DNA from 4 places in the Priestia sp. JNUCC 25 genome. Region 3 is predicted to be linked to each of the others. Evidence: riboswitches for the same ligand, from Rfam matches in the RefSeq annotation. Region 3 holds a riboswitch; each other region holds the start of a gene.
What was found. A riboswitch is a leader RNA that binds a small molecule or an ion and turns the genes downstream of it on or off. The one in region 3 is predicted to bind cobalamin.

Region 1 (7,523 bases), 690 kb from region 3:
TTTAGAATCTGATGACTCTATCGTAATTGCCTTTCGAGGAACTCAATCTGAGGCAGACTGGATTGCTGATGCTCGCATTAGGCAGCGCCCTTATCCATACAATCAACAAGCCGGTCTCGTCCACGAAGGTTTTTTAGCCGTTTACGAATCATGCCGTGATGAAATTTTTGAAACGTATCAGTCCCTTGCCCCCAAGCCACTTTATATAACGGGGCATAGCCTAGGTGGCGCACTCGCTGTTCTTCATGCCTTAGATGTCGCCACAAACGCATCTTTTCCAGAAGTTACAATGTACAACTACGGAGCTCCTCGAGTAGGTGACCCTCAATTCGTTCAAACATACACAAATCTTGTTTCAAATAGCCGCTGTTTTGTTAACACGACGGATACGGTTCCTAAAATCCCGCCGAAGCGCCTTTATTCCCCTTCCACCAAGCAAACAATTTATTACGATCAGGATCCTCTGCAACTCTCGTTTACGATTCAAACAGGCTCTACCGTAGGGAACCATAATCCCCAAACATACAGTGTTGGTATTTGGATGATGTCGGACTATCCTATTTTGGTCCAAAAATAAAAAAACAGGCGGACTGCCTGTTTTTTTATGCACCAATTACTGCTTTGATTTCTTCTATTTGTTCTTGATGACGCTTTTCATGATAGCCAATAAAATCAATCCACTGCTTTAAATCCATTAACCCAAACACAGGGTGTGGAAATGATTTTTGCTTTAGCTTGTCTTCACTTGCTGTTTCTTCTAGCTCTATTAAAGCCGCTCTTGATTCTGCCAGCTTACTCTTCATTTCTTCTAATGTCTGCTTTTCATTAGAAGGCGTAACTTGAGCCGGTGCATCTACCTTCCGTGAACGGTCTACCGCTAAATGAAACGGCTTATCTTCCGTCGGCTGATCCACACCGTTTTCTAACTGATCCTTTACACGTGAAACAATCATGCGCTCCATCAAATATAAATGTTCTAATACTTGCATAACGCTCCATGTATTAGATGCTGGCTGTTGATTTAATTGTTCATATGTTAATGATTCTACACTGCTCAATACGTCATTTCGAAACTGTTCATTTTTATTCATATTTAATCCTCCTCTAGGATTCCTCTAGCTTATCGTATCAAAAAACTCTTCTATATAAAAAGGATATCCCTTTACTTAACTATGTTTTAGCTGCAATTGTTTCACGTGAAAAAATCATATTTTCTATTTGACATAGATCAACTGAGGTGTTATATTTAGACTTCTGGCTTTTCTTTAAGAGCTGGACATAGTGAAAGTAACTTGAAAGGATGTATCGTACAATGCAAGGTAAAAATACTGGCATTCGACACATGTCTTTGAACAAAACTTATTCACACTGGATCGGCTTCGGAGCCGTAAGGATGCAAGAGAGGTAGGGCTTGCGTCGTTTAGGTTAATCGATCATGTGGAAAAACAAACCGCGGCAATGGATGAAATCCATGCAAGCACAATCAATGCTAATTGTGCCCTAACAACAACGAAACATACAAAAACCGTAATCATGGATTTTATAAAGAAAGTAATCATTTTGTTTTTACACTTGCAAAAGCAAGTTACTGATAAGAAACACGAACAAAAGCGAGCAGATGCATCTGCTCGCTTTTTTAATGATGGTTTTTTATTTACTTTATCATTTCTTTTTTAGCGGATCTTACAAAAAAGCCGAAACCACACTGGTTTCGGCTTTTTCTTATTGCTCTGCTAGTACATCAGCAAATGCTTTTGCATAAGGAGGAAGGTCTGGCGGGCGGCGGCTTGAGATGATGTGACCGTCGATTACGACTGCTTCATCATGCCAAATAGCTCCCGCATTTTCCATATCATCTTTGATTCCTGGCGTACTTGTTACGTTTCGGCCATCTAAGATTTTTGCAGAGATTAATACCCATCCTGCATGGCAGATTTGGCCGATTGGCTTTTGCTGTTCATCCATATAACGAACCATTTCAATTACTTCAGGGTAGCGGCGCAGTTTATCCGGCGCCCAGCCTCCAGGTACTAAAATAGCGTCATATTCAGCTGGATCAACATCTTTAAAAGCGTAGTCCGATACGGCTGGAACACCGTATTTCCCCATGTACGTTTCGTTTGCTTTTTCTCCAACTAAATGTACTTCTGCTCCTTCTTCTCGAAGACGCATCACTGGATACCATAGTTCTAGATCTTCAAAGTCTGCACTAACAAGCGCAATAACTCTTTTATTTTCTAAACGCATCGTAACACCTCCGCCATCAGTATAGCATGTTGGAGAATAAGATTGAAAATAAGGGACTAACTTGTACATAATTAAAGGATTTTTCAAGTGCTCTTCAGAAAATTTTTGTATGCCAAATGGTCTAATTTTATATTTTCACTTGACTGGGGACAAACATCACACTACAATGTGTAGTGTGATGTTCATAATGTTGTAAAATTATCCAAATAAGAAAGAGTTTCTGATTTAATCACTACATTTCTTTTTTCGGGCTTTTACACTACATAATGTAGTGTTTTTCAAATACACTTAAAGGAGGAAGTAAAGTGAATAAAAACGTCGAAATTGGTTCACTTATTATTCGTTTAGTATTAGGTTTTACATTTTTAGTACACGGCTTTCAAAAATGGCAAGGCGGGATTGAAAATACAGTAGGGTTCTTCGATAGCTTAGGAATCCCTGGTTTCATGGCATATATTGTTGCAACCATTGAACTTGTAGGTGGGGTTCTTATTATTCTTGGCCTAGCAACAAGAGTTGTATCTGCTTTATTTGTGGCAGTTATGCTTGGCGCCATTTTTACAGCCAAGCTTAAAAGCGGATTTGTTGGCGGGTTTGAGTTTGATATTGCCTTAATTGCCATGTCTGCTCACTTATTTCTTGCAGGAAGCCAGTTCCTTGCTCTTGATGCAGTGGTATTCAAAAAGAAAGAAACTGCCTTTTCTCTTCAAGAAGAAAGCAGTAAATAAAAAAAGAAAGCTTATACTCTCCCAATATAAGCTTTCAGATTAGTCCCCGCCGTTTAAGGCGGGCTTTTTTTATATTTGCAGCAGCAAATTGGCAAATAAAGAAGAACGCTCGGACAACGTATCAATTTGAATATGTTCATATTCCGCATGTATTCCTTTTCCGCATGCTCCTAATCCATCCAACGTGGGAACACCAATGGCCGCTGTAAAATTGCCATCACTTCCGCCGCCCACAGCTGCTTCTTCCAATTTCATACCCAGTTTGGCCGCGATTGATTGAGCACATTCAAATAGCTCTTCCGTTTGTTTAGACTTGACCATCGGAGGACGATTCATTCCTCCCGTTACTTCGAGCTTAATCCCTTTTAAAATGGGTGTTAAATTCAAAATAATATCCGTCATGCGTTTTGCTTCTTCTTCTGTAGAAACACGTAAATCCACGTGCGCTTCTGCATATTCCGGCACTACATTTGTACCGCTGCCTCCCGTAAATGTCCCAACGTTCACCGTTGTACCTTTTTCATAATCTGTTAAGCCCTGCAAGAAAATCACTTGGCGCGCCAGCTCTTCAATCGCATTGATTCCTTCTTTGTGGTGATTACCCGCGTGTGCTGCTCGTCCCCATGCTTTTACGGTGAAAATTCCCGCTCCTTTGCGCGACGTTTTTAACGCGCCTGAACCCGCCACCGCCGGTTCCGCTACTAGCACTGCTTCACTCCTTTGTGCTTCTTCTTCAATGTATTTTTTAGAAGAAATTGACCCAATCTCTTCATCCGAATTGCAGAAAAACACAATTTTTTTATCGAGCGATAAGCCAAGCTCTTGAATCGCTTTAATCGCCCATATAGATTGCACAATGCCGCCTTTCATGTCTAAAATTCCCGGACCGTACAGCTTGTTTCCCTCTGTTCTTAGACTCAGCCTTCCCTTTTCCCATACCGTGTCAAAGTGACCGATAATTAAAAGCTGCTTTGCTCCTTCTCCAATCGTAAATTTCAAATGGTTTCCTACTTCTTTTTCTTCTATGATTTCGTATCCTACCCCCAACCGTTTATGAAACAGCTGCGTTAAATACATTCCACACTGATCTACTAACTCTTTACTGTAGGACGGTGATTCTTTTTTCACAAATCCAACTAAATCTTCAAGCATCTCTTGTTCGTGTTCTTTTAAATAACTAAACACGCTTTGTTCTACCATTACCTGACTCAAATCAATTCCTCCTCCAAACAACCCCTGCTGCTTGCATTAAATGCTTTTATTTATCGTACGTATAACTATGTTCTACGTTTCACATAACGACCTTAAATTATCCTTAATTATAATGGTTTTCAGACAATTTTCCATCCTTTAAATACAGATAATACTTTAACTTATTCATAACCGACCGAAAATAGCCATAAACTTCAACAAATTCATACAAAAAAGCTTCAATCTTCAACAGATTAAAGCTTTCGTTTGACTAATTGACATTTATTTTAATATTTTTCCCTTTTGACTTCACACTCACAAAAACAAACATAGACACTAAAAAAATAAACAGAATAACGCCAACCATTTCAAAGTTTACTTCGGCCCATGGGTTAAAGAAAGTGAATGCTAAATAGAATGACACACCATACGCGAGGACAACAATAACCCAGCCCATCAAGCGGGAAGCAGATTGTCCAAATTTACTCGATTCATTCACCATTTTATGTACAATCATCGAATCGATTGTATCTGTAAGCATCATACCAAACATAAACACTAGTCCTAACAAAAGCGGCGTATACTTGCCTGCGTTCCCTACAGCTAGAGACCACACGGCCGTTTGACTGACCGTTTCGGCTGCTAAAGCGAACAATGCTCCTACAAGAATAATTAAAAAAGGATTCGTTGTTCCTTTTGCGATTTTCGGAATAAACTTTCCTTTTAACCCGCTCAGCTGAAACTCTTCCTCTTTATTTTTGGTTCGAAGCAAATGATATGTGTTTAATGTCCCGATTAGAAAGAGAGAGATAATGGATACCCAAGATGCAAAATGATCGAAATACGATGGAAACGTAAAATTCTTCATCACCACGCCCAGCACTCCGGCCGTGACGGCCACCATTCCTCCGTGACCTAGTGAAAACAGCGTTCCGACCCAAGGGGCAAAACGGCTGCCCATTCGCCAATTATATCGAGTCTGGCCATCAATAAAAGCTAAGTGATCTGCATCCAATCCGTGCCTGATTCCTAATAAAAAGACAAGTAAAAAAACTGATAAACCTTCCATTTCCTACACTCCTTTTTTTAAAAATAAAACGTAAAAAAGCCTCAATTCTATAGAAATTGAGGCTGTGTCGGCATATGAAAATAAACAGCAATTGCTCACTGCGTACCTTGATACACCGCCTCTTTCCTAGAAGAGTCAAGTGTACAGAATAGGTAGGTCTCCTGGCTTGAGATCATCATTTTCTACCGCCTTCCCCGTTTTGAGTGACGATAAGATAGAAAACTCCCTGCTTACAGTGGCTGGACCGCTCGAGATTTGCACTCGATTCCCTGTTACCTCTTACGCTATGTAAGAGCACCTAAACTGTGCGAATAATTCATTTTCTTCCTCATTATACTAGTACCTCTTACAAATGAATAGAGAAAATTCAAATAAAAAAGCCCTGCTAAGCTTTACATGCTTAGCAGGGCTTTTTAAAGCAATTAAACTACTTCTACCGTTACGTCTACGTTACCGCTGATTGCTTTTGAATACGGGCAGTATGAGTGAGCTAGGTCTACATATTTTTTCGCTGTTTCTAAATCTAAGCCTTCGATATGAGCTTCAAGCGCTACTCCAATTTTCACTCCTTGATCAGCTTTATCAGGAAGCAGCTGAACAGTAGCTTTTACTTCACTGCTTTTGATTTCTACGTTATGTTTTTTCAACATAAATTCTAACGCGCTGTTGAAACAAGCACTGTATCCAGCTGCAAACAGCTGCTCTGGGTTTGTTGCTGTTGTTGCTTCTCCACCAAGCGCTGGAGGTGTTGCAACGTCTAAGTTAAAGATGTTATCTAAAGAGTGAACTTCTCCTGTTCTTCCACCTGTGTTAACGACTGTTGTTTCATATAAAGCTTTCATGTATAAACCTCTCCTCTTTTTCGTTAATTTTATTAAAAGTTTTTTATTTATCGTCTCTGTAATTTAATTGTACACAATTTAATTTTAAAAAACAAGTATTAAATACATTAAAAATTTCCCAATAAAAAAAGCCGCTTATTTGCGACTTTTTCTTAATAATATTGAGACTGTTCGTCATAAGCTGATTTTCGAAAAATAGACAAGTTGGTAATAGCCCTCATCAGTTTCGTATTAAAAATAACATAATGAATAAACAGCGCCAGCACGCAGCCTAAAACGGCTCCTGTTAACACATCGAATGGATAATGAACGCCAACCCATACGCGTGAAAAGGCAATGAGTACGCCCATGACAACCCACATGCGCCCTGAACGTTTGAAATGCAGCCAAATGGTAAAAGTGATAACTAATGCAGATGTAGCATGATCGCTTGGAAATGAAGAATTTGCGGCGTGATCAATAAGCTGATTCACGTGGTGAGAGATAAACGGACGATCTCGATAAGCAAATAAACTAATCACTTTATTGATAATGACTCCTGTGGCACAAGCACATAAAGCTTGAAATGCTACAACACGGCTGCCGTTTTTATTAATAAGTAAAAACAAGCCGAGTAAAACGATAAGTACATACTGGGCATAATCTGCAAAGAATACCATCAGCGAATCTAGAGGCTTTACGTGTGAGGCATACTGATTCACCGCGTGGAAAATGGTATAATCTACTGAATTGATAGCTGATAACATAATCGAAATCCTTTCTTATTTTTAAATGTCATTAGCTATCTTATCAGTTTCTTGAGAAAATGAACATTATTTCTCGGGCTATTGATGATATATTTAGTAAATAACTATTGATTTCCTTACCATTTATACAACCCGAATCTCTCCGTGCTATAATGTACGCAACTATACATAGACACAAGGGGGAATTTTTGTTGAGTAAAGGCAGAATTTTAATTGTAGAAGATGAGCGCAAAATTGCTCGTTTAATTCAGCTCGAGCTTGAACATGAAGGGTACGAAACGGGCATGGCTTACACTGGAACAGAAGGATTGGCAGAGTTTCAAGAACACGATTGGGATTTGCTGCTTTTAGATGTGATGCTTCCTGAACTGAGCGGACTCGAAGTACTTCGTCGCATTCGAGCAAATGATGATCAAACGCCCGTTATCTTATTAACAGCTCGAGACGCCCTTCCTGATAAGGTAAGCGGACTAGATTTAGGAGCGAACGACTACATTACAAAGCCTTTTCAAATTGAAGAGCTTTTTGCACGCATTCGCGTATGGCTTCGCCATCCTGCATCAACATCGCCTGCTGAACAAGAAACGGCCACTCTTCAACTAGGCAATTTAGTCGTTAACGAAAAAACGCGAGAAGTCACGCGTGAAAATGAAGCTATTGAGCTGACTCCTAAAGAATATGATTTGCTTGTCTATATGCT
Region 2 (7,523 bases), 1.3 Mb from region 3:
ATACCGTTGTAGCCATGCATGCGCAGCCAAATATTGGCCGGTGGTCAAATCTTGAAGGGTTTCCTGTAACGACTCCTCAAAGTCAAGAATTTTTTGATTTAATTCAAGAACACCGCGTGAAAAAAGTTCTCGTTAGCCACGTGCATGCATATGACGAACAGTTTATTAGAAAAAATAGAAACGGGACATTTACGTTTGGAAGAGGCACTGATTTTGTATTGTCAGGAGGCGCCGGTGCTCCTCTTGATTTTGATCCGCCTTTAATTTTAAATAATTATAATTTTATGGAGTTTTTTGTAAGCAGGTACAACATATTAGGACCTCTTCTTTGGAAGGATTTTGGACGACCTCGAAGAAATTGTTTGTAAAAACAAGAGAATGGAAAGCTATGTTTAGCCGAAAGCCTGCCCGTAATTCACAGGCAGATTTTTGGAATATTATGCATAATGTTTACAGAAACCTTGTAGCAGAAGGCTCAGTCAAACGTTATAATAGATAATGAATGATGATATATTCTCTATATTTGTCATATATTTGTATTACATATGTAATTGAAGAAAAACATTCACTTGATATACTGTTTAATGACTTAACTTTATCTTAAAATTTACAGTGAAATGCCTGTTTATAGAGGCTTAGAACATACACAGCAAATGGAGGAGCAATCATGGCAAACGAAAAGATGCAAGAAGGACTTGATCGTTTTATCAAGGAAGATTTAAATGACCTTTTAGGTAGACTGTTCCCCTTAATGGACCGGGAGTGTGCCGAAGAAAAAAGAAAGCTTATCGAAACAGCGGTAGAGTATATTTATTCGTCAGGATATCACCAGGGAGCCAAAGATTTAATTGAAACGCACCGAAAAGACGATTACAAATTGTTAAGGCAAAAATTAGCGTCAGCGCCTCCTAAAAACTAATTTTTTTGAAATTTCTTTTGACAACATAAATCTAAGGTGTTAAGATGACTCTACATTCAAAATATTATAAACAATTAAAACTCTTATTGAGAGAGGCGGAGGGACTGGCCCTGTGAAGCCCGGCAACCATTTAACATTCTTGTTGAAAAGGTGCTACATCCTGCAAAGCGTACTGCTTTGAAAAATAAGAGAGGATTTCATAGATACTATGCCTCTCTATTCGTGATAGAGAGGCTTTTTATTTTATGTGAATATGTTTTGAATGGACAATTTTATAAAAATGCATCAGGTGCTGTGTAACGAATGTACGCAGCTTAAAAGGGAAGACCGGTGAAAAGCCGGCGCGGTCCCGCCACTGTAATGGGGAGCAACTTATTAACCACTGTTTCATGTTGAAATGGGAAGGGATAGGAAGCTATGAACCTAAGTCAGGAGACCTGCCTGTTGTATGCACTTAAGCTCTACGGGATATAGAGAGGAGTGAGGAATACGTGTTGAGAAAAACAGGCTGTCTCAACTCTAGTTAAGTATGCGTATTATCTCTCTTTTCATTTCGAAAAGAGAGATTTTTTAGTTTACCGATAAAAAAATATACAGGGAGTGGAAAAAATGAGCAGTGTAAAAAGTTCGAACTTAGGTTATCCAAGAATTGGTGAAAAACGAGAATGGAAAAAAGCGCTTGAGCAGTTTTGGGCAGGAAAGCTAGAGAAAGGTATCTTTCTTCAAGAAATTGAAGCTCTTCGTCTAGCGCATCTAAAAAAACAGCGTGACGCAGGAATTGAATTGATTCCAGTCGGCGATTTTAGCTTATACGATCACGTGTTAGATACAGCTGTTATGTTTGGTTTAGTGCCTAAACGCTTTGAGTATGACGGAGGACTAGTATCGCTTGAAACGTATTTTGATATCGCGAGAGGAACAAAAGGTGCGGTAGCTTCTACGATGACGAAATGGTTTAACACAAATTATCACTACATCGTACCCGAGCTTGAGGAATGTACGCCGTCTCTTGTAGAAAATCGCCCGCTTCAGTTTTACAAAGAAGCAAAAGAAAAGCTGAATATTGAAGGAAAGCCCGTTATTCTAGGTCCAGTAACATTTGTGAAGCTGTCAAAAGGATATAAAAAAAGTGAGTTTAAAGAAGTAGTTGAGCAGTTTGTTCCACTTTATGCAACTATCTTAGCGGAGCTGCAGGCAGAAGGAGTAGAGTGGGTGCAGATAGATGAGCCAATTTTATCTACAACGCTATCAAAAGAAGACCTGGCGCTTTACACAGAAGTCTATCAAACTTTGAAGGAAGCGGCACCGAATGTAAAAGTCATTTTGCAAACGTATTTTGACAGCGTTGATCACTACAAAGAAGTTGTGTCTCTTCCTGTTGAAGGAATCGGTTTAGACTTTGTGCATGACCGAGGCGAAAATCTCACTGCGCTTAATAAATATGGTTTTCCAACTGATAAAGTGCTTGCTGCGGGAGTGATTGACGGACGAAACATTTGGCGTGAAAATTTGGACGAACAGCTTTTAACGCTTAGTGAAATTGAAGAAGCCGTATCAAAAGACCGTTTGATTCTGCAGCCTTCATCAAGTTTATTACATGTTCCTGTCACGGTGAAAAATGAAGAAACCATTGATCCAGTATTGAAAAATGCGCTCTCTTTTGCAGATGAAAAGCTAAAGGAAATCACGCTTTTAACAAAAGCAGTGCAGCAAGGAAAAGAGTCGATAGAAGAAGAAATAAACGTAAGCAAACAGGCGATTCAAGCATTAAATGGTTCATCTTTTCGAAATCATCAAGACGTGCAAAAAGAGCTGAAGCAGCTGCACAGCTATAAAGCAGCGCGTCAAGCGCCGTTTGACGTACGTCAACGCGTTCAGCAAGAAGCGTTTCAACTGCCGCTTCTTCCAACGACAACGATTGGAAGCTTTCCGCAAACAAAAGAAGTGCGAAAAGAGCGTTTAAAATGGCGTAAAGGCGAGTTAAGCGATGAAGCATATGAAGCGTACATTAACGAGGAAATAAAAAAATGGATTGAAATTCAAGAAGACATCGGCTTAGATGTCCTTGTGCACGGAGAGTTTGAGCGTACGGACATGGTCGAATACTTCGGTGAGAAATTAGGAGGCTTTCAGTTTACGAAGTTTGGCTGGGTGCAATCTTACGGTTCTCGCTGCGTGAAGCCGCCGCTTATTTACGGAGATGTATCGTATGAGCAGGCGATGACGATCAAAGAAACGGTCTACGCACAGTCTCTAACAAATAAGCCGGTTAAAGGAATGCTGACGGGTCCGATTACGATTTTAAATTGGTCGTTTGTGCGTGATGATATCCCGCGCTACGACGTGGCAAATCAAATTGCGCTTGCTCTTAGAAAAGAAGTAGAAGCACTTGAAAGTCAGGGCATTTCAATGATTCAAGTAGATGAACCGGCACTGCGTGAAGGATTGCCGTTAAAACGAGAAAACTGGGACAGCTACTTGAACGCTGCGGTGTATGCGTTCAAGCTAGCCACGGTATCGGTGCAAAATGAGACGCAAATTCACACGCATATGTGCTATTCAGAATTCGAAGAGATTATTGATGCCATCAAAGCGCTTGAAGCCGACGTGATTTCCATTGAAACGTCTAAAAGCCACGGTGAATTAATTTATGCGTTTGAAAAACATACGTACAATCAAGGAATCGGACTTGGCGTGTATGATATCCACAGTCCGCGCGTACCGAAGCTTGAAGAGCTTCAGCGAAACATTGACCGCGCTCTGCAGGTACTTGATCCTGCATTATTTTGGATTAATCCCGACTGCGGCCTTAAAACAAGAGGAATCAGCGAGACGGTTGAAGCTTTAAAAGTCATGGTTGAGTCCGCAAAACAAACCAGACAAAATTTATTACAAAACGTTTAATGATAAGAAATTAAAGAACAAGCAGTGTAACCGCTACACTGCTTGTTCTTATGGGATTTTAAAAGGCCAAAAATATCCATTGACACTTCCCCTACATTTTTGTATCTTTTTAAAGGTGTTTTTAAAATCAGGGAGGTACAACATGAGTAACAACAGCACGCAGCACGTTAAAATTGTAACAGCGGATCCATCAGCGCTAGGTCTATTCGGACTTGCCATGGTGACACTTGTTGCATCGTTTCAAAAGCTTGGGGTAACCGATGGTGTTTCATTGGTATTGCCATGGGCGATTTTTTTAGGCGGGATAGGGCAGTTAATCGCGTCTATGCAAGATTTCAAACATAATAATACCTTCGGCGCAACTGCTTTTGGTGCCTTCGGGTTATTTTGGCTAGGTGTAGCTATGACATGGCTTATTCAGCTTGGAGCATTTGGGGAAGCGCTCGCAAAAGAAGCGGATCCGAAGCAGCTCGCATTTGCTTTTGTCGGCTACTTGATTTTCAGCGTTTTTATGACAGTTGGAGCAATGGGCACTCATAAAGTATTATTTATTATTTTTGTGTTAATCGATTTCTTATTTATTGGATTATCGCTAAGTACATTTGGTGTGGCATATGAGTACACGCACTTACTAGCAGCAGTGTCAGAGCTATTGATTGCTCTGTTTTCATTCTATGGATCTGCAGCGGCTGTATTAAATACTCACTACGGTCGAGTTGTGCTTCCGGTGGGCAAGCCGTTTGGTGCATTTATTAAATAATCAAGACGTTAATTAAAAAGCGAAGTAGGATTGAATTCTGTATGATGCAGAGGTCAATCCTTTTTTGTTTGGGCATTTTTATATATAGTAGAAAGAGATAGTTATATGTAATAGAAGCTTTTAGAGAAAAAAGAGAAATACATAATGAAAGGAAACGTTTCAATGATTATAAGACAAGTGGATGAAAAAGATTTAAACCAATTAATTACGTTAGAAAACAAAGGCTTTACACCTGAAGAAGCTGCCTCAAAAGACGCATTCATCACGCGGATCAACACCATTCCTGATACGTTTATCATCGCCCAAGAAAATGAAGAAATAATCGGATATGTGAACGGTCCCGTCATTTCAGCTCCGTTTATTACGGATGATTTGTTTGAAAAAACGATTTCGAACCCTGAGACAGGCGGTCATCAAAGTATTTTGGGTATCGTTATAAATCCCAAGCATCATCACAAAGGAATTGCGAGTATGCTGTTAAGAGAATTTGAAAAACAAGCGCGGAACAAACAGCGCTTAACGGTTACCTTAACATGTAAAGAAGAATTGATTCCGTTTTACGAAAAAAACGGATATGTGAATCAAGGAGTAGCGGAGTCTCAGCATGCAGGCGTGCAGTGGTTTAATATGAGTAAGGAGCTTTAACAAACAGACAATGAAATAAAAAAGCACAAGCTTCTTTTAAGGAGTTTGTGCTTTTTTATATTAATTTCTGTGTAGTTATTGTAAATATGTAAAAGTAAAGATGGTATTTACATGAATAAGTACGGCTTTTTTTATTGAGAGGGTGAACATGTGTTTAATCTATTTCGTCTTTAGATTGGATTAATCTTGTTATATTTCAATCTCTTTTTAGGTAGGTAAGAGACATTGATTTGTCAAATATATTTGACAGTAACAAGGAAGATAATATAAGATATGGATGTAAAAAGTTTTTTACATTTTAGAGATGAGTGATGAATGGTGGAAAATCGAATTAAAGAACTGCGTAAAAGCAAACGAATGTCTCAAGATGAATTGGCAAAAGTATGCGGCGTATCGAGACAAACGATTAATGCAATTGAAAACAATAAGTATGATCCAAGCTTGACCCTTGCTTTTCAACTGGCTGCAGAGCTGGGAGCAACAGTAGATGAGCTGTTTTTATTTCATAAATCATGATGAGTTAGTTAAAAAGAGAAGGTAATGTGAAGTAGCGATCTTACTAGTAGAAGTTTTGACATTTCTGTACTATAAGCTAAAAGCACATAAGTAAATAGTAGATCAATATTACTTCTATCACTTTATAAAAAGAGATTTACAGAGCAACGGTGGTGAAATGAATGAAAAATCGAGCTGCCGGAGTAGCTCTTACAAGTACGGGCATGTTACTGTTGATGGTAACGTTAGTACTTCCTGTTCCGGGATTAACGTATAGTTTACTTGTAGGAAGCAGCATTGTACTAAAGGGCTGCGGAACAGGAGGAATAAAAAGGTGTATCACGTGAATGCAGCGTGATGTAGAAAAGGAGGTTCCTTTTGAAAAAAAGAACGATTATTATAGCTGCACTTTTATTTATTGTCGTATTTTATTTTACATATACCGGGAAAGCCTATCAGTTAAAAGACGTCATAAAAGTAGATGAAGCAAACGTTACGCGTATTGAAATAGATACGGACGAAGGAAAACGTGTAGTAGATGATAAAAAAGAGATAAAGCAAATCGTACATTCTTTGGCAAAAGTAGAAGTAAAAAAAAGCAAGGAGCTCGACCCAAAGTTTGACCAAGCTTACTGGGTAAAAATCGTCGAAAACAGAAAAGATGCGTACGGCTTAACGATTTACGATAATGACTACATAAAAGCGTTTAGCTTTGAAGATAAAAAACAGGCGACATATACGATTGTTAAAGATCAAAAAGTAGATGTTAAAAAGCTGCTTTCAACTAAATAAGCCTGAAAAGTACCATAAGCTTTTTCAAACCTACCAAAAAAGACAGCCTGCGCTGTCTTTTTTTATTAAAATAATAGATTGAAAATTATGACTATTTAAAGCGGGATTAATCCTTGCCTATATAATTAATAAATGATTGAATTAGGTCAATATCAGGGTTAACCAATAGTGCTGGAAGAAGGCCGAATGTTAATAATACAAGAACGTTTGATCCAATAAAGATGCGAAGTGCTTTTTTGATTTTCATGATATTTCCTCCCTTTTTTATATTTTCGTATAAAAAGAGAAAAAAATCAATAGAAATGTGACGAAATTGTGAACTTTTTGTCTGATAGTCCCTGATAGATTATAAAAATCCCCTCTCTATACTAGATAAAGAGGGGATATAGCAAGTCATAAAATATGTAGAAACATTAAAAGTACATGCGCAGATTCCCAATGAAACGATAAAGAAAATAGCATGAAAAACCAATTAAGACACATCCTGCCGCAATAGAAACCCATTTAATATAAAGCTGATTCAGCACTTTTCTAGTTCCAGAGACAATCGTCATTAAGCCTAGGTCATGAATTAAAATCCCTGTTAATATTCCGGCAGCAATCAGCAGGAAATGAAAAGAATGAGAGGATTGAAGCGAATTAGTCAGCACCGTTCCAAACACGCTGAGCCAAAAAATGAGATTGCTAGGAGAAATCGCAACAAAGATCCCGTTCATATAGGAAGATGCAAACGACTTTTTTACATGCTCTCCAGGAGACGTTATATCATGGTCGGCATGTCTAATGCTGTCATAGCCAATATAAAGTAAAAAAAGCGCTCCTATAAGCCACATCATAAGCTGTATAAAAGGAGCCGATAAAAAAGAAGCCAGTCCAGAGTAAAGAAGCACAATTAATAATAAATCAACCGTCATTCCTCCGAGTCCAACAACCCATCCGTGAAGAAACCCGTTTTTTAAACCTTGTTTTGTCATTTCAATCGTCACCGTGCCAACGGGAAGGGCAATC
Region 3 (7,523 bases):
TCTTTCAGCGAATCAAGAGGAGTCTACTTCATGGCTGAGGCTGTGGAAAAAGATTAATGCTCAAACTGCACAGGCTTTGAGAACATTAACTTCTGGCCAGGAATGGTTCGAAGGACAAGTAGTTCAAGAAATTGTTGATGTAGTACCTGAAGGCACGGCTTTGTTTGCTGGAAATTCAATGCCTGTTCGAGATATTGATTCTTTCTTCTTAAATACGGAAAAAGATATTCCACTCTTTGTAAATCGGGGAGCAAATGGAATTGATGGTGTAGTTTCGTCTGCTCTAGGCGTAAGCACGGCTTACGATCACACCGTTTTATTTATTGGTGACCTATCGTTTTATCACGATTTAAATGGTCTGCTGGCAGCTAAAATGCATAATTTGAATTTAACCGTTGTGCTAGTTAACAATGACGGCGGAGGAATTTTTTCATTTTTACCGCAGTCAAAACAAGAAAAGCACTTTGAATTTTTATTTGGTACGCCAACTGGATTAAATTTTGAGCATGCCACGCGTTTGTATGATGGCACATTTTCTTCAGCAAGCAGCTGGGAAGAATTTCGACATGCAATGAACCATGCTTTCGTAAAAGGCGGGTTGCATGTTGTAGAGATTCGTACAACTCGTACAGAAAATGTAGAGACTCATCGCAGTTTGTGGAAACTTGTTTCCGGGGAAATAAATTTGTCAAACGGTGAGGAATAAGCAATGATGTATCAATTAAATGGTGTATCTTACTATGTGCACACCGAGGGAAAAGGAGAGCCGCTGCTTCTGCTTCACGGCTTTACCGGTTCTTCTCAAACTTGGCGTACCTTTATGAAGAAATTCGTTAAAGACTATCAGGTGATTGCTGTTGATATTATTGGTCATGGCCAATCAGCAGCTCCGAAAGAAATCAAACCATATTCAATGGAAGCAGTTGTTGAAGCACTGCATGAGCTTCTTCAACAGCTATCTCTATCACAGGTGAATGTAATTGGATATTCGATGGGAGGAAGGCTTGCTCTTTCATTTGCTCAGCGATATCCACACCTTGTGAAAAAGTTGGTATTAGAAAGCGCATCGCCTGGTTTAAAAACGCGAGAAGAACAAAAGCTAAGAAAAGAAAAAGATGAACAGCTGGCGAGCCGCATTATGAAAAATGGTATTGAAGAATTTGTAAACTTTTGGAAGGAAATCCCTCTTTTTAGTTCTCAAAAGCAATTGCCTAGCCATGTTCAAGAAGCGGTGCGTAAAGAAAGACTTTCGCATACAGAAACCGGCCTTTCCAACAGTTTGAAAGGAATGGGAACAGGAGTCCAGCCGTCACTTTGGGAGAAGCTGGACAATCTGTTGATGCCGGTTTTGCTTATTACAGGAGAAGTAGATCAAAAGTTTTGTTTAATTTCCAAAGAAATGCAAACATTAATACCAAATGCTACTTCTAGAATTATTTTAGGGACAGGCCATGCAATTCACGTGGAACAACCCGAGATTTTTGGTAGAATAGTAAGTGAGTTCTTAGCTACTACATAATTAGGAGGAAATAAAGATGACAGTTGAATGGACATCAGCACGTCAGTATGAAGACATTTTATACGAAACATATAACGGAATCGCTAAAATTACGATTAACCGTCCGGAAGTGCACAATGCATTCCGTCCAAAAACAGTAATGGAATTGATCGATGCATTTGCTTATGCTCGTGACGATGCAAGTATTGGAGTAATTGTATTAGCAGGTGCTGGAGATAAAGCATTTTGCTCAGGCGGAGACCAAAAAGTTCGCGGCCACGGCGGCTATGTAGGAGAAGATGAAATTCCACGTCTAAACGTTCTAGATTTACAGCGCTTAATTCGTGTAATTCCAAAGCCGGTTGTTGCGATGGTATCAGGCTATGCAATTGGTGGAGGCCACGTTCTTCACGTTGTATGTGACTTAACAATTGCAGCGGATAACGCAGTCTTTGGACAAACAGGTCCTAAAGTTGGAAGCTTCGATGCAGGATATGGCTCTGGTTACTTAGCTCGCATCGTAGGTCATAAGAAAGCGCGTGAGATCTGGTTCTTATGCCGTCAGTACAACGCTCAAGAAGCACTAGACATGGGATTAGTAAACACGGTCGTTCCATTAGAACAGCTTGAAGCTGAAACAATTCAATGGTGTGAAGAGATGTTAGAAAAAAGTCCAACCGCTCTTCGTTTCTTAAAAGCAGCATTTAATGCTGATACGGATGGCTTAGCTGGTATCCAGCAATTTGCGGGTGACGCAACGCTTCTTTATTACACAACCGATGAGGCAAAAGAAGGTCGCGATGCATTTAAGGAAAAACGCAATCCAGACTTCCAACAGTTCCCACGTTTCCCTTAAACAGCTGAAACAGCTTGGTGATTATCATCAGGCTGTTTTTTCAATTTAATTTAGTTAATCAGTATAAAAAGGAGAGAAATTCATGAGTAGCCAAACGATTCCCAATGGGCTTATGCAAAGAGCATATTTGACGCCAAATCGAGTGGCGGTAGAAACACCGCAAACGTCTCTTACGTTTCATGAGCTTCATAAACGTGTTCAAAAAGTAGCACAGCAGCTTTCTTTTAACGGTGTAAAGCAAGACGATACTATTGCTTTATACATGAAAAATAGAGTGGAGTTTATTGAGATTTTACATGCGGTTTCTTATATTGGCGCCCGGTTGCTGCTCGTCAACACGCGTTTGACAAACGAAGAAATTAATTATCAGCTAACAGATGCAAACGTGTCGTTGCTTATTGCGGATGAAACATTTTTAATGAGAGAATTCCAAAGTTCCATTACTCAGCTTACTTTACCTGCTTTAAAAAGTTCTCCAGAAGCAGAAACAGGTTTTCAAAAAACGTGGAATCTCGAGGAGACATTCACCATTATGTATACGTCTGGAACAACAGGTCATCCAAAAGGAGTGCTGCAGACATATGGAAATCACTGGTGGAGTTCCGTTGGCTCAGCGCTTAATTTAGGATTAAATGAAAAAGACTGCTGGCTTATAGCGGTTCCTTTGTTTCATATTAGCGGCTTATCTATTTTAATGCGGAGCGTCTTTTACGGAATGAAAATCATTTTAGAAGAACGGTTTGAAGCAAGAGCAGTAAATGAAGCGATTGAAAACAAAGGGGTAACGATTATTTCGGTTGTCACTTCCATGCTATCCAATATGCTTGATGAGTTAGGGGAACGGAAATATCCGCATACGTTTCGCTGCATGCTTTTAGGAGGAGGACCTGCACCGCTTACTATTTTAGAGGCTTGTGTGAATAAAGAAATTCCTGTTTATCAAACGTATGGAATGACAGAAACATCTTCACAGTTCGTTACCCTTTCACCTGAAGACAGTTTGCGAAAACTGGGATCAGCAGGTAAACCATTATTTCCATGTGCAATGAAAATTGTAGATGAAAAAGGAAATGAAACAAGCGAAGCAGGAGAAATCATTGTTAAAGGTCCAAATGTTACAAAAGGATATTTAAATAAACCTGAAGCTACTGAAAAAGCCCTTCAACAAGGCTGGTTCTATACAGGAGATATCGGGAAAGTGGATGAAGAAGGCTTCCTATATGTATTAGACAGACGTTCGGACCTCATTATTTCAGGTGGAGAAAATGTATATCCAGCTGAAATTGAAAATATTTTATTGAAGCACCCTGCTGTTAAAGAGGCTGGTGTAACGGGAGTAGCCGATGAAAAATGGGGACAAGTTCCGGCAGCATGCATCGTTACAAAAGAAGACGTTTCAGATGAAGAATTATCTTTACACATGCAACAATTTTTAGCGAAGTACAAACTTCCAAAGTATTTCGTTCGAGTAGAGGAGCTGCCGCGAACGGCTTCTAATAAAATCATACGCCGGAAGCTATCATCGTTCATACAGAAAGGTAGTTAATCGATGATTATAAAAAAAGTACATCTTTATAAAATTGACATGAAGCTTCTTTCTCCTTTTTCAACAAGCTATGGTACGGTGCAGGATCGAGAATTGATTTTGCTGGAAGTAGAAGATGAAAAAGGTTTTACAGGGTGGGGAGAGGTCGTTGCTTTTTCATCTCCTTGGTATACGGAAGAAACGATTCAGACGTGTTTTCATATGTTAGACGATTTTTTAATTCCTTCGCTTCTTCATCAGCAGCTTCAAAAACCAGAGGATGTTCAAAAGCTATTCAAACCTCTAAAGCGAAATAACATGGCTAAAGCAGCTTTGGACTGTGCTGTATGGGATTTGTATGCAAAGCGGCAAAATAAGCCGTTATCTGAAGTAATTGGCGGAGTAAGGCCTGCTGTAGAAGCTGGAGTGGTAGTTGGCTTAAATGACATTTCCGTAATGAAAGAACAAATAAAGACTTACATGAAAGATGGCTATAAGCGCTTTAAAGTGAAAATTAAGCCGGGTGCTGACTATGAGCTACTGAAACAAATTCGAGATGAATTTCCAAGCATTCCTCTTATGGCTGATGCCAATTCAGCCTATACGTTAAGCGATAGTGATTCATTGAAGAAACTAGATGAATTGAATTTAATGATGATCGAACAGCCGTTAAGTTCTGATGATATCCTTGATCATCGATTGTTACAAAAGCAAATGAAGACGCCGATTTGCTTAGATGAAAGTATTGTGAGCTATGAAGATGCACGTCATGCAATTGAACAAGAAAGCTGTAAGATTATCAATGTGAAAATCGGTCGAGTTGGCGGAATGTCCGTAGCAAAGCAAATTCATGATTTATGCGCCCAGCATGGTGTAAGACTTTGGGTTGGAGGAATGTTAGAAGCAGGGATTTCACGAGCTCATAATATCGCCCTTGCCACACTGCCTTCTTTCACGATACCAGGTGATATTTCTGCGTCGTCTCGCTATTGGGAAAAAGATATTATTAAGCCCGAAGTAGAGGTAGAAGCCGGAGTAATAAAGGTGAAGGGAAAACCGGGGATAGGATACGATATTGATAAAAAGTTTATCAAAACAATCACAGCATTTGAAAAAGAATACAAATAATTAAAAACCGTTTTTTTATGAAAAACGGTTTTTTTTATTGAGGTTGTCAATGTTTAGTAGAAAAATAGGACAAATTTTTTAAAAAGAGCACATTGTTCCATCAAGCGTGTCAAAACATGTTATGATGGAATAGTTTGATGAAAAAGGTCGAAGAGTTTTATCGTAAAAAACAAAATTATTTTTGAAAATAGGTTGATAGTTTTCTAAGTTGTCCTATATAATGTGTTTATAACATAACACAATATGTTGTTTTGAAATCCATAATAAAATACTATATTTTGTGTTTTCCAGTGAAAAAGGTGTCTGATAAAAAGACTTAAAAGGGAATTTGGTGAAAATCCAAAGCTGTCCCCGCAACTGTGAATGCTGATGAAATAAGGAGATCCACTGTGAGTAAACATCATGGGAAGGCCTTAAAGTAAAAAGAAGCATAAGTCAGGAGACCTGCCTTTTTTATGTCGTTTTATCTTCTTCGGGAGGTGAGAGGGTAGAGCGAGGATTGAGAAAAGACTTAGTGTCTTCTTCTATCTTCGTTCTATTCGCTCACCGAGGTACGGTGAGCGATTTTTTATTTTGAAGTGAAGAGAGGAGCCATATTTATGGTGAATACATTAAAGCCTACAATTCTACATGAATTAACTGCATATATTGAACGTTTAAAAAAAGAATTTACGCAGCTTGATTTTTCTTTGTATGAGGAAAAGGTTATTCAAACTGTTACAGTAAAGGAAAATATGACGGACGAAAAGGTTGCAAACGTACTAATTTTGGCAGCCTTAGAGCGTATTTCAATGGAAGAACCCGATTGGACGTACGTAGCGGCAGACGTCTACTTAAACGAACTATATCGAAAAGCAGCGGACAACCGAGGTTACGATAAAAAAGAGAAGTACGGTTCGTTTTATCAGCTTATTCAAGAACTAACAAAAATTGGCATTTATAATAAGCAGCTATTAAAAACATATACAGAAGAAGAAATTAATGAAATTGCTTCAGTCATTATTCCTGAACGCGATCGTTTATTTACATACATTGGATTGTTGACATTAGCAGATCGCTATTTAGCGACATCACATGATAAGCGCGTATACGAATTACCGCAAGAACGTTTTCTTATCATTGCTATGACGCTGATGTCTCAAGAAAAGAAAGAAAATCGAACAGCATTAGTAAAAGAAGCGTACTGGGCGCTTTCTAGTCTATATATGACGGTTGCCACACCAACACTTTCAAACGCAGGAAAGAGCTACGGACAGCTATCTAGCTGCTTTATTGATACGATTGATGACAGCTTACGCGGTATTTATGATAGCAATACAGATTTGGCCACGCTTAGTAAAAATGGAGGCGGAATTGGTGTCTACCTCGGTCATATTAGAAGCCGAGGAAGTGATATAAAAGGTTTTAAAGGCGTATCATCAGGAACAATTCCATGGATGAAACAGCTAAATAATACGGCTGTAAGTGTCGATCAGCTAGGTCAACGACAAGGAGCTATTGCCGTATATTTAGACGTATGGCACAAAGACATCTTTTCATTCTTAGACGCGCGTTTGAACAATGGTGACGAACGTCAGCGCACGCATGATTTATTCACTGGCGTATGTTTGCCAGATTTGTTTATGGAAAAAGTAGAGGCACGTGAAGACTGGCACTTATTCGATCCTCACGAAGTTCGTACGCTGATGGGCTACTCGTTAGAAGATTTTTATGATGAAGAAGAAGGCAGCGGTTCGTTCCGCACTCGTTACGCTGAGTGTGTAAATAATGAACAGCTTTCAAGAGAAACAGTACCTGCTATTGAAATCTTCAAGCGCATTATGCTTTCGCAGCTTGAAACCGGAACGCCTTATATGTTCTATCGTGATACGGTTAACCGAGCTAATCAAAACCGCCACGAGGGCATGATCTACTGCAGCAACTTATGTACAGAAATTACGCAAAACCAAAGCACAACGGTCGTAACAGAGGAAATTACGGAAGACGGAAAAATTATTATTACAAAGAATCCGGGCGATTTTGTTGTATGTAATCTTTCTTCTATCAACTTAGCGAGAGCCGTAACTGAAGATGTGCTTGAACGTTTAATTCCAATTCAAGTACGCATGCTTGATAACGTTATTGAGTTAAATGATTTGCCGGTACTTCAAGCAAAACTAACAAACCAAAAGTACCGCGCAGTAGGGCTTGGCACATTTGGTTGGAACCATTTGCTTGCCTTAAAGAAAATAGCATGGGAAACAGATGAAGCGGTAGCATATTGCGATGAATTATATGAGCAAATTGCTTACTTAACCGTACAGGCAAGCATGAACTTAGCTAAAGAAAAAGGTGCATATCCATTATTTAAAGGCTCAGATTTTGAGTCAGGCGCTTATTTTGAAACACGTAAATACACAAGCGAAGCGTGGAGTGAACTACGTAACGAAGTTCAAAGCAATGGGATAAGAAATGGCTACTTAATGGCTGTAGCACCTAATTCATCAACATCTATTATCGCGGGTTCTACTGCAAGT
Region 4 (7,523 bases), 2.1 Mb from region 3:
CCGACAGGTAAGTAAATCGTTGACTCATCTTGCACTTCTCCTGAAATTAGCGTAAGCAGAGCTGCTCTCGTAGCTGCCGTTGCACAAGCGCCCGTCGTATAGCCTTCTCTGAGTTTCTTAGGTTCTTTTGGTACTTCCTTCATGCGTTACACCTGATCTGCAAGAATTGAAATTGCATTTAATGCAGCAACCGTTACCGTACTGCCGCCTTTTCGCCCGATGTTTGTAATAAACGGCACGTCAAGTTTTGCAAGTTCTTCTTTAGATTCAGCTGCTGAAACAAATCCTACCGGCAGACCAATAACAAGCCCAGGCTTCGCTTCTCCTTCTTTAATCAAACGAATTAATTCAAGTAAAGCTGTGGGTGCGTTCCCAATTGCAAAAATTCCTCCGTCTGCTTCTTTGATGGCTTTTCGCATAGAAATAATTGCACGCGTTGTATTTAAGCGCTTTGCTTCTTCCATTACGTCCGGATCTGAAATATAAACTTTGATTTCACCGCCGTGTTTTTCAATTCGCTGCTTGTTTGTTCCTACTTGCACCATTTGTACATCTGCAACCACTTGCTTGCCGCTGCGAATGGCTTTAATTCCTGCTTGAATCGCATCCGGATGAAACAGCATGCTGCGTCCAAGCTCAAAGTCTGCAGACGCATGAATTACGCGCTGAACAATTGGGTACTGTTCGTCTGTAAACGGATGAGGCCCAAGCTCTTCTGTAATCATTTCAAAACTTTTTCCTTCAATTTGCTGAGGCTGAACAGTTAACGGTTTAAATTCTGTACGAAAATCCATCTCAATCAACTCCTAGTTTGGTTTACTAAAGCATGAACCACTTCTTCAAACGTGGAATACACGGTCCCATACTCAATTTTCGGTCGCCCAATCATAATAATATCTAAGCCTAACTCTTTAGCTGCTTCCACTTTTTCATCCACAGATCCAACTTTTCCGCTTTCTTTTGTGACCATGACTGTCACTCCGTATTGCTTATACAGCGCTCGATCAAACTCTTTTGTAAACGGCCCTTGAATAGCAATAATATTTTTTTGCGGAAATCCTAATTGCTGGCACTTTTCCATATTATCCAGCCTTGGAAGCATACGAGCAACAAGCCGTACATCTGAAAGAGGAAGCAGCTTTTCTGTAAAAACCTGCAGCGTCTTGCTGCCTGTTGTCAGCATAATAACTCCTTTTTTCTCAGCTGCTACTTCTGCTGCTTCTTCATACGTAGAAACCATCGTCATATTATCATAGGTAAAAGCCTGCGAAGCCCGCTCATAGCGTATGTAAGGAATCGCTGTTTCAGCAGCCGCACCGATAGCATTTTTAGATGCTTCTTCCGCAAAAGGATGACTTGCATCCACAATAGCTTTTACACGATGTTCGTTTACAAAATCCGTCATATCTTCTTTTGTGAGACGTCCAATTTTCACTTTCACTTCTGCACGCTGTAATTCGATAGCTGCGTTTTCGGTTACAACCGTTGCCGTAACCTCATGACCTGCTTTTTTCACTTGCACGGCTAATGCACGTGCATCGCTAGTTCCGGCTAACAATAAAATCATTTTAGCTCGCCGACCTTATCTTCACGGTGTTGATGGTCGTGATGGTGATCGTGGTGATGGTGTCCGTGATCATGGTCATGGTCATGATCGTGATGATGGTGGTGATCAATATGCTCCATAATGCCGAGGCGATATTGACACGTATCGCAGTTCATTTTCACTTCACCTTCTAATCCTTCTTCAGCACGTTCTTTTAAAATTGTCTGCAGTTTTGGGTGAAAACCGAAATAGCCGGCTAGCTTAAACTCAATGTTTTCATGCTGCATTTTATACTGCTTCACCATTTCTTCTAATCGCTTAATTAATACTCCTGTAAATAAGAAATACGGGAGAATAACCACTTTTTTAGCGCCCAATTTCAAACATCGCTCCACGCCTTCATCAATCAGTGGTGCGGTCACGCCCATAAAAGAAGTTTCGACGATTTTATAATTTGTTTTTTCCCAAAGAAGGCGCGTAATTTTATATAAATCACTGTTTGCATCAGGATCACTTCCTCCTCGCCCTAAGACAATAACAGCCGTGTCTTCAGCTGGAGTTTCTAAATTCTCTCCTGATTCTTGTAATCTCGTTTTTAAAATTTCAAGGGCTTCTTCATGAACGCCAATGGGACGTCCGTATACGAAGTTTACGTGTGGATATTTTTCCTTTGCTTCATCTATAGCCGCCGGAATATGTATTTTAGAGTGTCCAGCAGGCAAAAGCATAATTGGAATTACAACTACATCTTGTGCTCCTTTTGCCACACATGTATCAATGCCTTGACTTACATTTGGGCGTTCAAATTCTAGAAAACACGTTTCTACTAAAATAGATGCGTCCCAATCATGCTTCATAGTCGAAATAAATTCCCGAATTTGATCGTTCCCTTCAGGATCTCTGCTTCCATGACCGACAAATAAAACTGATTTCATATAATGTCCTCCTATTTTTTAATCTCCACACGGAGCTGGTTCTACTTTTATTTTTGGTGTTATATCTTGATAGTCGAATCCATAAACGTTCTTCACACGCTTAAAGAATTTATGAAATCGCTCATTAGGATGACCTTTTTCTTTATATTCATGGATAATGTTCTCCACTATTTCAACAATTTCATCGGGTGCTATGCCTTCCGCCACAATTTGACCTGAATGCGCATTGCGTCCAACCGTTTTAGCTCCTAAAAATAAATCAAACGCACCTTTTCTATAGACAATGCCGATATCTTCTTGAACAGCGCCGTAACAAGCCATACCGCATCCATTGATACCAAGCTTCAGCTCTTTTGGCATGTCCATTCCCCCGAGGCGCTTTTGTAATTCTTCCGTATGTGGAATAGCATCGCTTTTTTCTCCATCGCAAAAATCACACGCTTTGATTGTGAACACGTCTCCGACCGGAGATAGTAAAAAGGAAGCTGCTTGGAGCTTTTTAATAATCACATCTGGCTGAGCCGTTGGAATTTGCAGTTTAATTTGATGGTCAGGTGTATACTCCATCGTACCTTTTTCACCAACAACTTCCGCTAGTGTTGTCATTTGAACAGGCGTGAATTTCTTATTTGCAAGTCCTGGACTAACTGCTACTTCAAAGATAGACTCGATTGGCTGGTGTACGACCGCAGAAGTGGATTCACCTAAAATTGCTTGAAGCGCTTCTTCTGCAAGAGCTCGTGAAGTTGCTTTTTCTTCTCTTGTGTTCTGAACTGCTTCAATAGCTGAAGCTGTTTGCTTTACAGTCTCTTCTTGATCGAGAGCCCATGGTTCTGCTTCTTTTCGAAGTCGCTGATGCGGTCTTAGCGGCTGCTCCGTTTGGTTGAGGGTATATTTCCGCTGATATCCTCGCGGTGTAATCATTAAATCGTCGTAAAAGAATGTAGATGAATTTCCGACAACAACGGTAGTCAGCATGCCTATTTCATGGTTTAACATGTCTTTTAAGTTGGTCATTACGACTTCTTCACGGTCACGATAAGCGCTTTTAACAAGACCAACAGGCGTATCAGGGGAACGGTACTTTAATAGAATCCTTTGCGCTTCAACAATTTGTCTTGTTCGTCTTCCGCTTTTTGGGTTGTAAAAAGCCACTACGAAATCTGCTTGTGCAGCTGCTTCAATTCTTTTTTCGATTAGCTCCCAAGGCGTAAGGTGGTCACTTAAACTAATCGTACAAGCATCGTGCATCACGGGCGCTCCAAGGAGAGATGCGCATGAATTAATAGCCGAAATGCCAGGAATTACTTCCATCTCTACGCCCGTTTCTTTTTTCCAGCCTTTTTCAATCAACACTTCATACACAAGGCCTGCCATTCCGTATACTCCTGCATCTCCGCTTGAAATGACAGCTACGGTTTTGCCCGCTTCAGCTTGCTTTACAGCTTCTTGTGCACGGCTTACTTCTTCGGTCATTCCCGTACTAATAATTTGCTGATTCGTTAACAGTCCTTGAATTAGTTCCACATAGGTTTTATAACCGATGATCATATCACTTTCTTGAATGGCTTCTCTTGCTCGCTGTGTAATATGTTCAAAGCTTCCTGGCCCAAATCCAATAACTAACAGTTTACCTTTCATGCTAGCTCCTCCTTTATGCGTTACTTTTTACTTTGTCAATTCCTTCTATGGAGTCACTGTTTTCCGGAGAAACGAAACCATTTTGATCACATTCATAAATAAGCGATTCCTTTATACTGCAGCCTCCTGCTAAATGCTCTTTGACAATCCGGTGAGCCACGGTTTCAGTGACCTGCTTGTACCAATCTCCTGAAGGATAGACGATAGCTACAGGAGCATCTTTGCATCGTCCGTTACAGCGCGTACGCGTTGTATGAACCGTTTCATCCAAATCCAGTTCCGTCACTTTATTTCGAATAGCCTGCGTGGCTTCTTCTCCACCTTTTCTCATACAGCTGCTTCCATTACAAATCAATACGTGATGTTTTGTTCCATTTAAGTTCCACGTCGTCACACTCATTCGCTCCTTTACTAAAAAAAGCGCCTCTATCAATGATAGAGGCGCAGAAAATTCAAACTAAGTTTTTGCACTTCCACCTATATCCCGTAGGGTAAGCTTCGCATTAGAAAAAGGCTGGTTTCCTGACTTCGATTCATCACTTGATTGCGCCTTCCCGAATACAGTGGCATATGCAATCAGCTCCTCTTCACAGTGGCGGGTACCGCGCTGGCTTTACACCAGACTTCCCATTTAACGCAATGTGAACATTGCGCACCTTTTTTGCACGATATGTAGTTTTAGGATATGAGAAAAACCCGCTTCGCTAATATGCGAGCGGGTAAAACGTCAGAATAAGAGTGTACACGAATGCCACTTTAAGCCAACGTTTCCCTTCCCGCTCCCCGGAGAAATAGAAACTTCACAATAAAGACAGGTCTCCTGACTTGTGTATCATTCTACTTGAGAACCTTCCCGTGATTTTTTCACAGTGGTTATACTCGTTCGTCCACACTTACAGTTGCGGGGACAGTACTGGCATTTCACCAGTTTCCCTATTAAGCCTTCTTGGCATCTTTACTGTTGCTGTTTGATATATATGAACCTTTTAAACTATCAGAATAATAGAAGTAACTACCATATCATAGCGTACATTTTTTTTTATTTCAACTCTATTCTTTTCGGAAGATACAAGTATCTATAAAAAAACAAGAGCATAAAATCAGCTCTTGTTTTTTCATTATATAGCTACTAATGTTAAATGAGGATCATTATAATACACAACTTCTGAAAGAACTTTACAGCCATTTGTTTTAGCAAAAGCTTCTCTCGCCTGTTTTTCAGTTTCAAATTCAAACATTTTCATTTCTTTTCCAGCATATACCGTCAGTACCCACATGAAAAGATTCGCCTCCGATTATTGTAGTGATCGCTATATCCACATTATGCCGAAACCATTTCCTTTTGAAAACCCATTCTACAAAACTTGTCACAAGAAACTTTTAAAAATTTAAAAACATTTTAACTTCTGTAAATGAACACAATGTACAAAAGGTTTAAGCAGTATTGTACCTCTTTAAAAAAGGTGCTTTTTTAACCCACTGTTGCTTCACCAGTAAAAAAATATATAGTATTTATTAAAAAAAGAAGCCGGACAGCCGGCTTCTTTTTTAGGAAAGGAAAGGACAGACATCACAATCCCGTCCTGTTCTTTATTTTGCATAAAAATACATTAATTAAATATTCCTTTCTTAAAGCAGAACCATGTTCGACTGCACATAGTAATAAAGAAGCTTATACGTATGATTCAATGAATCTTGATGCGTTCTCTCAAACGCATGAGAAGAATCAATTCCTGGACCAATTAAGCCGTGTACGATATCGTGTCCGGCACGAATAGCAGCAGAAGCATCTGATCCGTAAAACGGATAAATATCTAATTTGTACTGAATATCATGCTGCTTAGCTAGCTCCACCAAATGCCTTCTCAAACCGTAATGATATGGGCCGCTTGAATCTTTTACACAAATAGACACGGTGTATTCATCAGTAGATTGTCCATCTCCCATAGCACCCATATCAACCGCTAAGTATTCTACTGTTTGAGGCGTAATGTTGGAATTTCCTCCGTACCCAATTTCTTCATTATTTGAAATGAGAAAGTGCGTAGTGTATGGCAGTTCGATCTGTTCTTCTTGAATTGTTTTCATGAGCTGAAGCAATAAAGCTACGCTTGCTTTATCATCGAGATGACGAGATTTAATAAAACCGCTTTTTGTTATTTCTACACGAGGATCAAACGAAACAAAGTCGCCGACTTCAATTCCAAGGCTGCGAATATCTTCTGCGCTATGTACTTTTTCATCCAGTCGAATTTCTATATTTTCTTGATTCCGCTCAGCTTTCCCTGCATCTTTATACACATGAACAGATGTTTGATGCATAAGGATGGTTCCTGTAAATACTTCTCCTGATGAAGTTTCAATTTCACAATATTCTCCTTCAATAGAATTGTAGCGAAACCCTCCAATCAGGTCGATTTTCAGACGTCCACTCGGTTTGATTTCTTTTACCATAGCACCTAATGTATCGACATGAGCCGTCAGCATGCGGTGGTGATCTGTATCTTTACCGGGAATAGTAGCGACTAAGCCTCCTTTTCGATTGCGATACGTTTGAATATTTAGCTCTTTTACATAGTCTTCGACAAATGAAATTACCTTTTCTGTATTTCCAGAAGGACTGGGAATCGAAACAAGCTTTTTAATTAACTGAACAGTTTCCGTCATTATGACACTTCCTTTGTCTCTCATTTCTTTTATTTTACCATATGTTTCAAAAAAGATAACAGGCAGCTCCAAACAAAAAAGCCGGGCAGCTGCCCGGCTTTTTTGTTTTAAGCTATGTTTGATTTCTTTAATTCATTTGTGTAATTTAATGATTTTTGCTTATCAAACTCGCCTTCAGACTTGGACATTACAATAGCAGCTAAAGCATTTCCTACTACGTTAACTGTGGTACGCATCATATCAAGAATGCGGTCAATTCCTGCAATAAATGCCATGCCTTCAAGAGGGAAGCCCATAGATTCAAGTGTAGCAAGTACAACTACAAACGATGCCCCTGGTACACCAGCCATTCCTTTTGAGGTTAACATTAGCACAAGAAGGAGCTGAATTTGATCCATAATGGAAAGGTCGATGCCGTACATTTGAGCAATAAACAGCGATGCCAGCGCCTGATAAATGGTTGAACCATCTAAGTTAAACGTGTAGCCCGTTGGAATAACAAACGATGTAACCGATTTAGAACAACCGAAGTCTTCCATCTTTTTGATAAGAGATGGTAAAACGGCTTCTGAACTTGCCGTTGTAAAAGCAAGAAGCAGCTCGTCTTTTAACACTTTTATCAGCGTAAACATGCTTGTTCCAGCCATTTTAGCAATAATCCCAAGAACCACAAGCACAAAGAAAATCATGGTGAAGTAAACGGCGAACACTAATTTTCCTAATGGAATAAGTGA

Region 1: linked by a shared signal. The riboswitch ahead of JNUCC25_RS01670 (HoxN/HupN/NixA family nickel/cobalt transporter) and the one ahead of JNUCC25_RS24520 (ribonucleoside-diphosphate reductase subunit alpha) in region 3 are both predicted to bind cobalamin.
Region 2: linked by a shared signal. The riboswitch ahead of metE (5-methyltetrahydropteroyltriglutamate--homocysteine S-methyltransferase) and the one ahead of JNUCC25_RS24520 (ribonucleoside-diphosphate reductase subunit alpha) in region 3 are both predicted to bind cobalamin.
Region 4: linked by a shared signal. The riboswitch ahead of JNUCC25_RS13265 ((2Fe-2S) ferredoxin domain-containing protein) and the one ahead of JNUCC25_RS24520 (ribonucleoside-diphosphate reductase subunit alpha) in region 3 are both predicted to bind cobalamin.

Annotation. Positions count from the first base shown of each region.
Region 1 covers NZ_CM132211.1:305,403-312,925, reverse strand. Annotated here, with positions in the region: gene JNUCC25_RS01700 (lipase family protein) at 1-577, shown strand, start outside; gene JNUCC25_RS01695 (DinB family protein) at 603-1,091, opposite strand; gene JNUCC25_RS01690 (hypothetical protein) at 1,438-1,677, shown strand; gene JNUCC25_RS01685 (type 1 glutamine amidotransferase domain-containing protein) at 1,723-2,247, opposite strand; gene JNUCC25_RS01680 (DoxX family protein) at 2,553-2,975, shown strand; gene JNUCC25_RS01675 (M20 family metallopeptidase) at 3,045-4,208, opposite strand; gene JNUCC25_RS01670 (HoxN/HupN/NixA family nickel/cobalt transporter) at 4,438-5,235, opposite strand; cobalamin riboswitch at 5,370-5,552, opposite strand; gene JNUCC25_RS01665 (organic hydroperoxide resistance protein) at 5,658-6,077, opposite strand; gene JNUCC25_RS01660 (undecaprenyl-diphosphatase) at 6,230-6,823, opposite strand; gene JNUCC25_RS01655 (response regulator transcription factor) at 6,976-7,523, shown strand, end outside.
Region 2 covers NZ_CM132211.1:3,407,157-3,414,679, reverse strand. Annotated here, with positions in the region: gene JNUCC25_RS17765 (metallophosphoesterase family protein) at 1-368, shown strand, start outside; gene JNUCC25_RS17760 (hypothetical protein) at 668-919, shown strand; SAM riboswitch class I at 1,000-1,110, shown strand; cobalamin riboswitch at 1,190-1,378, shown strand; gene metE (5-methyltetrahydropteroyltriglutamate--homocysteine S-methyltransferase) at 1,529-3,823, shown strand; gene JNUCC25_RS17750 (acetate uptake transporter) at 3,966-4,583, shown strand; gene JNUCC25_RS17745 (GNAT family N-acetyltransferase) at 4,728-5,228, shown strand; gene JNUCC25_RS17740 (helix-turn-helix transcriptional regulator) at 5,544-5,744, shown strand; gene JNUCC25_RS17735 (hypothetical protein) at 5,906-6,070, shown strand; gene JNUCC25_RS17730 (DUF5301 domain-containing protein) at 6,102-6,515, shown strand; gene JNUCC25_RS17725 (hypothetical protein) at 6,622-6,762, opposite strand; gene JNUCC25_RS17720 (LysE family translocator) at 6,929-7,523, opposite strand, start outside.
Region 3 covers NZ_CM132211.1:4,677,653-4,685,175, reverse strand. Annotated here, with positions in the region: gene menD (2-succinyl-5-enolpyruvyl-6-hydroxy-3-cyclohexene-1-carboxylic-acid synthase) at 1-706, shown strand, start outside; gene menH (2-succinyl-6-hydroxy-2,4-cyclohexadiene-1-carboxylate synthase) at 710-1,519, shown strand; gene menB (1,4-dihydroxy-2-naphthoyl-CoA synthase) at 1,536-2,354, shown strand; gene JNUCC25_RS24530 (o-succinylbenzoate--CoA ligase) at 2,437-3,900, shown strand; gene menC (o-succinylbenzoate synthase) at 3,904-5,007, shown strand; cobalamin riboswitch at 5,288-5,473, shown strand; gene JNUCC25_RS24520 (ribonucleoside-diphosphate reductase subunit alpha) at 5,607-7,523, shown strand, end outside.
Region 4 covers NZ_CM132211.1:2,597,907-2,605,429, forward strand. Annotated here, with positions in the region: gene JNUCC25_RS13240 (cobalt-precorrin-5B (C(1))-methyltransferase) at 1-143, opposite strand, end outside; gene JNUCC25_RS13245 (precorrin-8X methylmutase) at 147-794, opposite strand; gene cobK (precorrin-6A reductase) at 800-1,567, opposite strand; gene JNUCC25_RS13255 (sirohydrochlorin chelatase) at 1,564-2,481, opposite strand; gene cobJ (precorrin-3B C(17)-methyltransferase) at 2,500-4,122, opposite strand; gene JNUCC25_RS13265 ((2Fe-2S) ferredoxin domain-containing protein) at 4,136-4,516, opposite strand; cobalamin riboswitch at 4,618-4,797, opposite strand; cobalamin riboswitch at 4,916-5,094, opposite strand; gene JNUCC25_RS13270 (hypothetical protein) at 5,241-5,399, opposite strand; gene JNUCC25_RS13275 (M42 family metallopeptidase) at 5,752-6,789, opposite strand; gene JNUCC25_RS13280 (cation:dicarboxylate symporter family transporter) at 6,897-7,523, opposite strand, start outside.